Regions from separate parts of the Streptococcus iniae genome, predicted to be linked through region 2. Evidence: predicted binding sites of a transcription regulator. Region 2 holds the regulator's gene; each other region holds the start of a gene.
The links. Region 2 encodes Rex, which represses fermentation and respiration genes when NADH is low (regulators of the CRP and FNR family bind a similar motif). Its sites were predicted from a motif close to TTGTGAANTANTTCACAA; they were not measured.
Positions count from the first base shown of each region.

Region 1: the regulator Rex is predicted to act here: its motif matches at 1,176-1,193, upstream of adhE (bifunctional acetaldehyde-CoA/alcohol dehydrogenase).
Region 3: the regulator Rex is predicted to act here: its motif matches at 801-818, upstream of Q9317_RS03110 (formate/nitrite transporter family protein).
Region 4: the regulator Rex is predicted to act here: its motif matches at 902-919, upstream of Q9317_RS02240 (class II fructose-bisphosphate aldolase).

Region 1 covers NZ_CP132230.1:58,785-60,992, forward strand. The annotation lists gene Q9317_RS00360 (acyltransferase family protein) at 1-1,062, shown strand, start outside; gene adhE (bifunctional acetaldehyde-CoA/alcohol dehydrogenase) at 1,221-2,208, shown strand, end outside.
Region 2 covers NZ_CP132230.1:1,112,545-1,114,752, forward strand. The annotation lists gene Q9317_RS05545 (DUF1831 domain-containing protein) at 1-235, shown strand, start outside; gene Q9317_RS05550 (DUF4649 family protein) at 304-516, shown strand; gene Q9317_RS05555 (redox-sensing transcriptional repressor Rex) at 691-1,335, shown strand; gene Q9317_RS05560 (gamma-glutamyl-gamma-aminobutyrate hydrolase family protein) at 1,344-2,045, shown strand; gene radC (RadC family protein) at 2,042-2,208, opposite strand, start outside.
Region 3 covers NZ_CP132230.1:617,493-619,700, reverse strand. The annotation lists gene Q9317_RS03110 (formate/nitrite transporter family protein) at 16-789, opposite strand; gene Q9317_RS03105 (hypothetical protein) at 893-1,423, opposite strand; gene Q9317_RS03100 (transcription repressor NadR) at 1,500-2,012, opposite strand; gene Q9317_RS03095 (phosphoglycerate mutase) at 2,108-2,208, opposite strand, start outside.
Region 4 covers NZ_CP132230.1:430,432-432,639, reverse strand. The annotation lists gene Q9317_RS02240 (class II fructose-bisphosphate aldolase) at 1-860, opposite strand, end outside; tRNA gene Q9317_RS02235 (tRNA-Leu) at 1,054-1,139, opposite strand; gene Q9317_RS02230 (alpha/beta hydrolase) at 1,192-2,118, opposite strand; gene lrgB (antiholin-like protein LrgB) at 2,182-2,208, opposite strand, start outside.

The DNA of each region.
Region 1 (2,208 bases), 1.1 Mb from region 2:
GTTTTGGGGCTGTCCTTTGCACTCTTATTCCTATTAACCTTAACTCTTGATTTCAATCATATCTTCACTTACCTTTTCGGCTTTGTTCTTGCAAGTCTATTTACTGCTATGATGATTTATGCCGCAAGAGTTTTGAGCGACCAAACACCTGAGTGGCAAGAACCTAAAGTGCTGACATACTTTGCGGATATCAGTTATGGAATCTATCTTTTTCATTGGCCATTTTACATCATTTTTACACAATTGATGCCAAATTGGGCTGCTGTTATCCTAACCATGTTTTTCTCAATCCTCTTTTCAAGTCTCTCTTACTATATCATTGAGCCTATGCTTCAGGGTAAAGATATTAAGCTGTTTGATTTCAAACTGGATTTACAGCCTTATAAACTGTGGATTGCTCTATCAGCTTTTGCCTTAGTTTTGATGATGATGATTAGAAGTGCTACTGCGCCAAGCATTGGAAAGTTTGAAACGGATTTATTGGTGAGTACGCTGCAACAAAACCAAAATAATATTAACCGGACCCATACGTTGGCAGCAGGAGATGCTTCAGCTTTAGGAGATGTAAGTATCATTGGAGATTCGGTTGCTTTAAGATCAAGTCATGCCTTTACCAAACATATGCCAGAAGTACAACTAGATGCGGCGGTTAGTCGTAATTTTGGACTTGCTTTTGAAATTTTTGAAAATAGGATTAAAAGCAATAGTTTATCGCGTATTACAGTTTTAGCGGTAGGGGTTAATTCACTTGATAATTATAAGGAAGATTTACAAAACTTTATTGATGCGTTACCAAAAGGACATCGGTTGGTATTTGTTTCACCTTATAATTCTAAAAATCCAGCTCAAGTTGCTGAAGCTAGGGATTACGAGTTGCAATTATCTAAGAAATATTCTTATGTTACTGTTGCAGACTGGTATAAAGAAGCTATCAGTAAACCAGAAATTTGGTATGGAAGTGATGGGGTACACTATAGTGATGCAGATACTGTAGGTGCTGATTTGTATGTGACAACCATCAAAAATGCTATTGAAAGAGCGGCAAAAAATGATGCAAAATAAGGCCAAATAAGGTCTTATTTTTTTGCTAAAAAAAGATTGAAAAAAAGTTCACAAATTTATTGTGAAACTATTTACAAACTATTTTTTTGTGTTATAATTAATTCATAAACAAATTGTGAAACTTTTAACAAATAAGTTTTCTAGAGGAGATATATAGAATGGCTGACAAAAAACTTTCACCAGAACAAAAATTACAAGAAGCTCAAGCACATGTTGATGAACTTGTTCAAAAAGGTTTGGTTGCTTTAGATGAATTTCGTCAATTAAATCAAGAGCAAGTAGACTACATCGTTGCTAAAGCATCTGTAGCTGCCTTAGATGCTCATGGTATCTTAGCTATGCATGCGCACGAAGAAACAGGACGCGGTGTTTTTGAAGATAAAGCTACAAAAAACCTGTTTGCTTGTGAGCATGTTGTTAATAATATGCGTGGTGTTAAAACTGTTGGTGTTATTGAAGATGATCCAATGACTGGATTAACAAAAATTGCTGAGCCTGTAGGTGTTATTTGTGGGGTTACACCAACAACGAACCCAACGTCAACAGCAATCTTTAAAGCTTTGATTGCTTTGAAAACACGTAACCCAATCGTATTTGGTTTCCATCCATCAGCACAAGAGTCTTCAGCACATGCAGCACAAATCGTTCGTGATGCAGCAATTGCAGCTGGTGCTCCTGAAAACTGTATTCAATGGATTTCAAAACCATCAATGGAAGCTACTGGTGCATTGATGAATCATGATGGTATTGCAACTATCCTTGCAACTGGTGGTAATGCAATGGTTCGCGCAGCCTATTCATGTGGGAAACCAGCACTTGGTGTAGGTGCAGGTAACGTTCCTGCTTATGTTGAAAAATCAGCAGATATCCGTCAAGCGGCTCATGATATCGTTATGTCTAAATCATTTGATAATGGTATGGTCTGTGCCTCAGAGCAAGCAGTTATTATTGATAAAGAAATTTACAAAGCTTTTGTTGAAGAATTCAAATCTTATAAAACTTACTTTGTTAACAAAAAAGAAAAAGCACTTCTTGAAGAATTCTGTTTTGGTGTAAAAGCTAACAGCAAAGACTGTTCAGGTGCTAAATTAAATGCAGATATCGTTGGTAAACCAGCAGCTTGGATTGCAGAACAAGCAGGATTCA
Region 2 (2,208 bases):
TCATTATGAATTAACAAGGCTTTTAGAAGAAGTTCCAAACTCTGGTCAGGGGTTTCCTCTAAAAATTACAATCAATAAAGATTTGACTTCTTTTAAACTAGCTATTACTGATATGTCTGGATTACGACTTGTTAATATCTTTAAATCAGAGCAAACTAAAATATTACAGGACAAATTTTATTTTTTAATGGATAGTTTAGTAGAACGTGGTATTTTCACAAAAGAAGAGCTCTAATCCAATCAGTTGAGCTACTCTACCAAAATAGGTATAATAAGTATATTAATCTATTATGGAGGTAAGATATGATTGAGATTACTTATTACAACGAAAGTAAACAAGAAAAAATCATTACTTATGATGATATGGAAGCTTTAGAAAGAGCCCAACATTCTTGTAATATCTTGATAGCTGATTATCTAAAGGTTAAAAAACTTCTTGTAAATGGAAAAGAATTAGATTATAAGGGAAATTTTGGTGACCTCTACTTCTACTTAAGCCAAGAAAATAAGCATTAATCCAAGTGATGTTATTATTAGAGACCCTACTTTAATGATAACGTCTTTTTTTATTCAATTTCTCATTTTAATGGAATATTTTTGTTTAGCTGTTGCATAATTCACAAACTTTTTGTTACAATAGAGATAGAAATAAGACAGAAATTAATTAACATTAAAAAAGGAGTAACTATTGTGGTTATTGATAAATCTATTCCAAAAGCAACCGCTAAACGACTATCACTTTACTATCGTATTTTTAAAAGATTTCATGCCGATCAAGTTGAGAAAGCTAGCTCAAAACAAATTGCAGATGCAATGGGCATTGATTCTGCCACTGTTCGTCGAGACTTTTCTTACTTCGGTGAGCTTGGACGACGTGGTTTTGGATATGATGTGACTAAATTGATGAACTTTTTTGCTGACTTACTAAATGACCATTCAACAACTAATGTTTTGTTGGTTGGTTGTGGTAATATTGGTCGTGCCTTACTACACTACCGCTTCCATGACCGTAATAAGATGCAAATAGCAATGGCTTTTGATGTCGATGATAATGATATTGTAGGCACAAAAACAAGTGATGGTATCCCAGTTTATGGCATTTCAAGCATTAAGGAGCATGTCCAAGAAAGTGATATTGAAACTGCTATTTTAACTGTTCCCAGTATCTATGCACAAGAAGTTGCTGACCAATTAGTTGAAGCAGGAATCAAAGGGATCCTAAGTTTTGCTCCCTTTCATTTGCAAGTCCCTAAAGGGGTAATTGTTCAATACGTTGACCTAACAAGCGAACTACAAACCCTTCTTTACTTTATGAATCATAATAATAATTTCTAGGAGTTTTAATGCCTAAACCAATCATCGGAATTAGCGCAAACCAGCGTTTAAATAGAACACTTGATGACCTGCCTTGGACATATGCGCCAGCAGGTTTTTCAGAAGCCGTCATAAAATCAGGTGGTATTCCTCTTTTATTGCCAATTGGTGATCAAGAGGCTGCACAGACTTATGTCTCTAACATTGATAAATTAATTCTTATAGGTGGTCAAAATGTTGACCCTAAATATTATAATGAAGACAAAAATGCCTTTGATGATGACTTCTTTCTTGAAAGAGATGAATATGAAATCGAACTGATCAAAGAAGCTATTAAACAAAGAAAGCCTATTTTAGGAATTTGTCGAGGCATGCAATTAATGAATGTATTTCTAGGTGGCAGTCTTCATCAAAATATTTCAGGTCATTGGCAAGAGACACCATCTGATACAACTTGTCATGATATCACTATTGAAGAAACATCATTTCTTAATGATATTTTTGGATCGCAAGCAGCAATAAATTCCTTGCACCATCAATGTATCAAGGATTTAGCTCCTGATCTCTCTGTTATTGCTAGAGATCCAAGAGATGAAACCATCGAAGCTGTGATTTCTAATAATTCTGAAATCGGTTTTATTGGCTTACAATGGCATCCCGAACTTTTACAAAATGCTCGAAGCCAAGATGCTGAAATATTTAACTATTTCATTCAATCCTATACTCTTTAAAAAAGATTGGATTTTTCTCTAAAACTATAATACCCTTCTTTACTAACAATGATGTGATCTAGGCATGCAATTCCAATATGATCACATGATTGTTTTATTTTATCTGTAAAATGGTAATCATTTTCACTTGGTTCTGTTGAACCTGAGGGATGGTTATGAACTA
Region 3 (2,208 bases), 500 kb from region 2:
TTTCATATGTTTAGATTAATGACCTTCTTTTGGATGATGGAATGCTTTGTAGTAAAAGAGACTAACAAAGATAGCGCCACCAACAATATTTCCAAGGTAAACAAAGGTAAAGTTACTTAAAAATTGCATCCAAGTAGCTGCTGATTCAAAAATAGCTGCTGGAATAATAAAGGCATTAGCCACACTATGCTGAAAGCCTAAAGCTACAAACGTCATTACTGGGAACCAAATGCCTAAAATTTTACCTGAGGCATCACCTGCACCATAATTTAACCATAAGGCTAAACCAACAAACCAATTACACCCTATACCTGAAACAAAAGCTTGCATAGGACTAGCTGCAATTTTAGCATGTGCTACTTCGATGACTTCTTGTTTGAAAATACCTGCTGAGGTTAATCCTAAAAAATGCCCAAACACAAAGGCTACAAAAATAGCGCCAATGACATTAAATAGCGTAACAACTAACCAGTTTTTAACTAAGTCAGATAAGGTAACTTTTTTAGCAAAAAAACTTGCCGACACAGCCATCATATTACCTGTAATTAGCTCACCACCAGCCATCAGAATAATGATTAAACCAATTGGAAAAGCTGCTGCCCCTAAAATACTTGAAAAGGCTCCAAAGCTTTCTAAAGCACTCGCCGCAATCCTGACATACAAGAGATAGCCAAGACTAATCATGGCACCACCAATAAATCCTAAAATAGCCTTAGCAAGAAAGCTTTTTTCAATCTTGTGGTGACCAATTGCAATCGTTGTTTCTAAAATATTTTCTGGACTTTTCATATTAACTCCTAATGTTACGTGATTCACAAATGCATTAACTAGTATAGCAATTTTTAGAAAAAATGCAAGCACTTTCAGAGAAGATTTCAGAATTTAGATGAACTTACTTTAGAAGATTTGCCTTAAGCAAGGATTTCCATAGGAAAAGAGCTAAATAGAAATCCACTAGACCATGAATAACTGTTCCGACACCAACTAGAAGAACTAGTGATAAGAGATACTTCGGATCACCTCCAGCTGGTGACGTCATGAGGTAAACTGCAATCAGCTCACCCAAACCATGAATCAGGTTAATCAATAAGCCAAAAATAAAGGTTTTAAGAGGCTGTTCAATCCACTGAGGACTTTTTTTAAGAATGATACTCGCGATGAACGCAAAAATAATTTGCGACAAAGCACGCATCACAATAACAATAGGAAATCCTGCCATAAAGAAGCCTAAAGTTGTCCCAAACCCAACAAAAATAGCAACAGGAACAGATATAAAGGTTGCTAAAAATAAGGGGACATGACTAGCTAAGGTAAAAGAAGCTGGACCAATAATGATTTTCACCGGCATTATCATTGGAATTAAAATTCCAAAAGCCGTTAAAATTGAAGCGTATGCGATTTTTTTTGTATTTTTTTGCGTCATAATGTCTCCTTCAATTATTAATCATAAAAAAAATACTTACAAGTGTCAAGACACCTGTAAGTATTTTTTTTTAAATCTAGTATAAAATATGGGCCTTGCTTAGTGCTTCTTTTATCCGTTCAAAATCAGCAAGACTTGGACAAGCAATCAAATGACTATGAAGTCCTTCTGTCAAAGATGATAGAAAATGGCCTTTAGAGTCCTTTATAGCCTCTAAAAAAAGAGCAATGTCATCTTCATTTTTGATATTCAATGGCGCTGTTAACATGCCATAGACAGGATGGTCAATTTCAACAGTAAGAATTTGTCCGCCTTGCTCAAGAATAATTGAGAGCTCCTGGTAAGTCTCTTCCGGAGAGTGCTTACAAACTATTCTACCCGAATAGTAGTGGCTGGCAACAATTTCTCTTATCATATACCCTTTTGGCGTAGATAGAATATCTGCTCCCTGCGCCCGCAATAAAGCAATGTCTCCTACAATGACTTGTCTACTGACATCAAACACTTTAGCCAATTGTGAGGCCGATAAGGTCTCTTGACTAACCGTTAGCTTCTCTAAAATTTCTTTTCTACGGTCCTTAGCTTTCATTAATATCCTTTCCTAGCATTTTCTTACCACTATCATATCATAAAAAACCAGGTAAGAAAAAGAAGAAAAAATCAGGCCGTAGCCTGATTATCGTATTATTCACCACCTAGGTAATATTCAGCAGTAAGATTCAATTTTTCATCAAATTCGAAAACTAATGGTGGGAAATTTGGAATTTCAACGTCCATGATTTCGT
Region 4 (2,208 bases), 680 kb from region 2:
AATACGTCAATACGTTCTTCTACAGCGCCTTGAACAGCTTTGATTCCTGGTGCCAAGAATTTACGTGGGTCAAATAATTTTTTACCATCGTATTCTGCTTCGTTAGCATCGTAGTTACGTGCAAATTCACGAGTTGCATCAGAGAAAGCGATTTGGCTTTCAGTGTTAACGTTAACTTTAGCAACACCAAGTTTGATAGCTGCTTTGATTTGATCATCAGGAATACCTGATCCACCGTGCAATACGATTGGGAATCCTGGTACAGCAGCAGCTAATTTTTCTAAGTGGTCAAGAGCAAGACCTTCCCAGTTAGCTGGGTATGGACCATGAATGTTACCGATACCAGCAGCAAGGAAATCAATTCCAGTTGCAACCATAGCTTTAGCGTCTTCGATTGGAGCAAGTTCACCTTTACCAACGATTCCGTCTTCTTCACCACCGATAGTTCCAACTTCAGCTTCTACAGAAACACCTTTTGCATGAGCGATTTTAACAACTTCTGCTGTTTTCGCAAGGTTTTCTTCAACTGGAAGGTGTGAACCGTCAAACATGATTGAAGAGTAACCAACTTCAATACATTCTAAAGCATCTTCATAATGACCGTGGTCAAGGTGAATAGCTACAGGAACAGTGATTCCCATTGATTCTACAAGGTTAGAAATAAGTGATTGACATACTTTGTAACCACCCATGTATTTTGCAGCACCCATTGAAGTTTGGATAAGAACTGGAGCTTTTTTAGCTTCTGCTGCACGCAAGATAGCTTGAGTCCACTCTAAGTTGTTTGTGTTAAATCCACCAACAGCGTAGCCGTTTTCACGAGCTGCTTGTACAAATTTTTCTGCTGAAACGATTGCCATTTGTAAGGCCTCCTCTTATTTTTCGGGTATTTCCCGTTACATTGTTCATTTTAGCACAATTAGGCTGAAATTTCTAGTGTCAGCTCATGATAAAACGTTTTCGAAACACTAAATTCCTTGAAAAACCTGTTTTAACTTACTTTTCAATCTCTTTTAAGCCACAAAAAAAGATGAACCGAAGTTCATCATCTGATGCGGAAAGGGGGACTTGAACCCCCACGACCTAAAGCGGTCACAGGATCCTTAGTCCTGCGCGTCTGCCAATTCCGCCATTTCCGCTACTCATTAGCAACATAAAATATTATATCAACTATGAGTTATACTGTCAAGATTATTTTTGATATTTACTTAAAAAATCTTTGATTTCTTTTTTATAGGCTTCAGGATTGCTTTCAAAAGATTTAGCATGTTTTGCCCCTTTGGCAATATAGAGAGATTTTGGTCCTTTTGTAGCTTTATAATTGTCATAAACCATTGAAGTCGGTACAAAATTATCCTTGTTTCCATGAATAAAAAGAACAGGTAATTTGTTTTTCTTCAATTGCTCAACAGCACTGGCCTCTTGATAGCTAAAACCAGCCCGTATTTTGGAAAGAGCAGACACTTGATATAAAAGTGGAAAAGCAGGAAGCTGATACATCTCCTTAGCTTGAAACTTCAACTCTTCCCAGACACTTGAGTAACCACAATCTTCAATAATAGCCTTAACTTGTTTGGGTAATGGCTCACCGCTTGCCATCATAACAGTCGCTCCACCCATAGATAATCCAAAGTAAGTAATCTCCTGCTTAGCATTCTCTGCTAATAATTCATTTGTCCAGGCAATCAGATTTTTTCTATCATTCCAACCATAGCCAATAATATCCCCCTGACTCTTGCCATGTGCCTCATTATCAGGCATTAGAACATTATACCCTAATTCCCTAAATAAGATCGCATAGGGTTTCATATTAGCTTTACTGTTAACAAAACCATGAACAATAACAACTGTTTTAGAGGAATTGCTTTCAGCGGGTAAATACCAAGCCACTTGCTTATGCCCACGATTGGTTAAATAGCGTGTCTCAGGTTCTAATTGGTCAAATGCTTTTTGCATGCCATAAAGGGAACTTTTAGCTGTTAAACTGCTTGAATTAATAAATGATTTTTTTTCTCGGACTTGTGCCACATGAAAAAAATAAAAGCTTGCAGCAATACTAATGGTTACTAAAATGGCAACGATAAGTGCCAAATACTTTGATAATCGAATAATTTTCATATCAAATAGTTTACTAAAAAAAAGAGAAAAAAGAAAGGTTTTTTTCTCTTTTTTCTCTTTTATTTATAAGAGGATATTTGCTAAAATAGG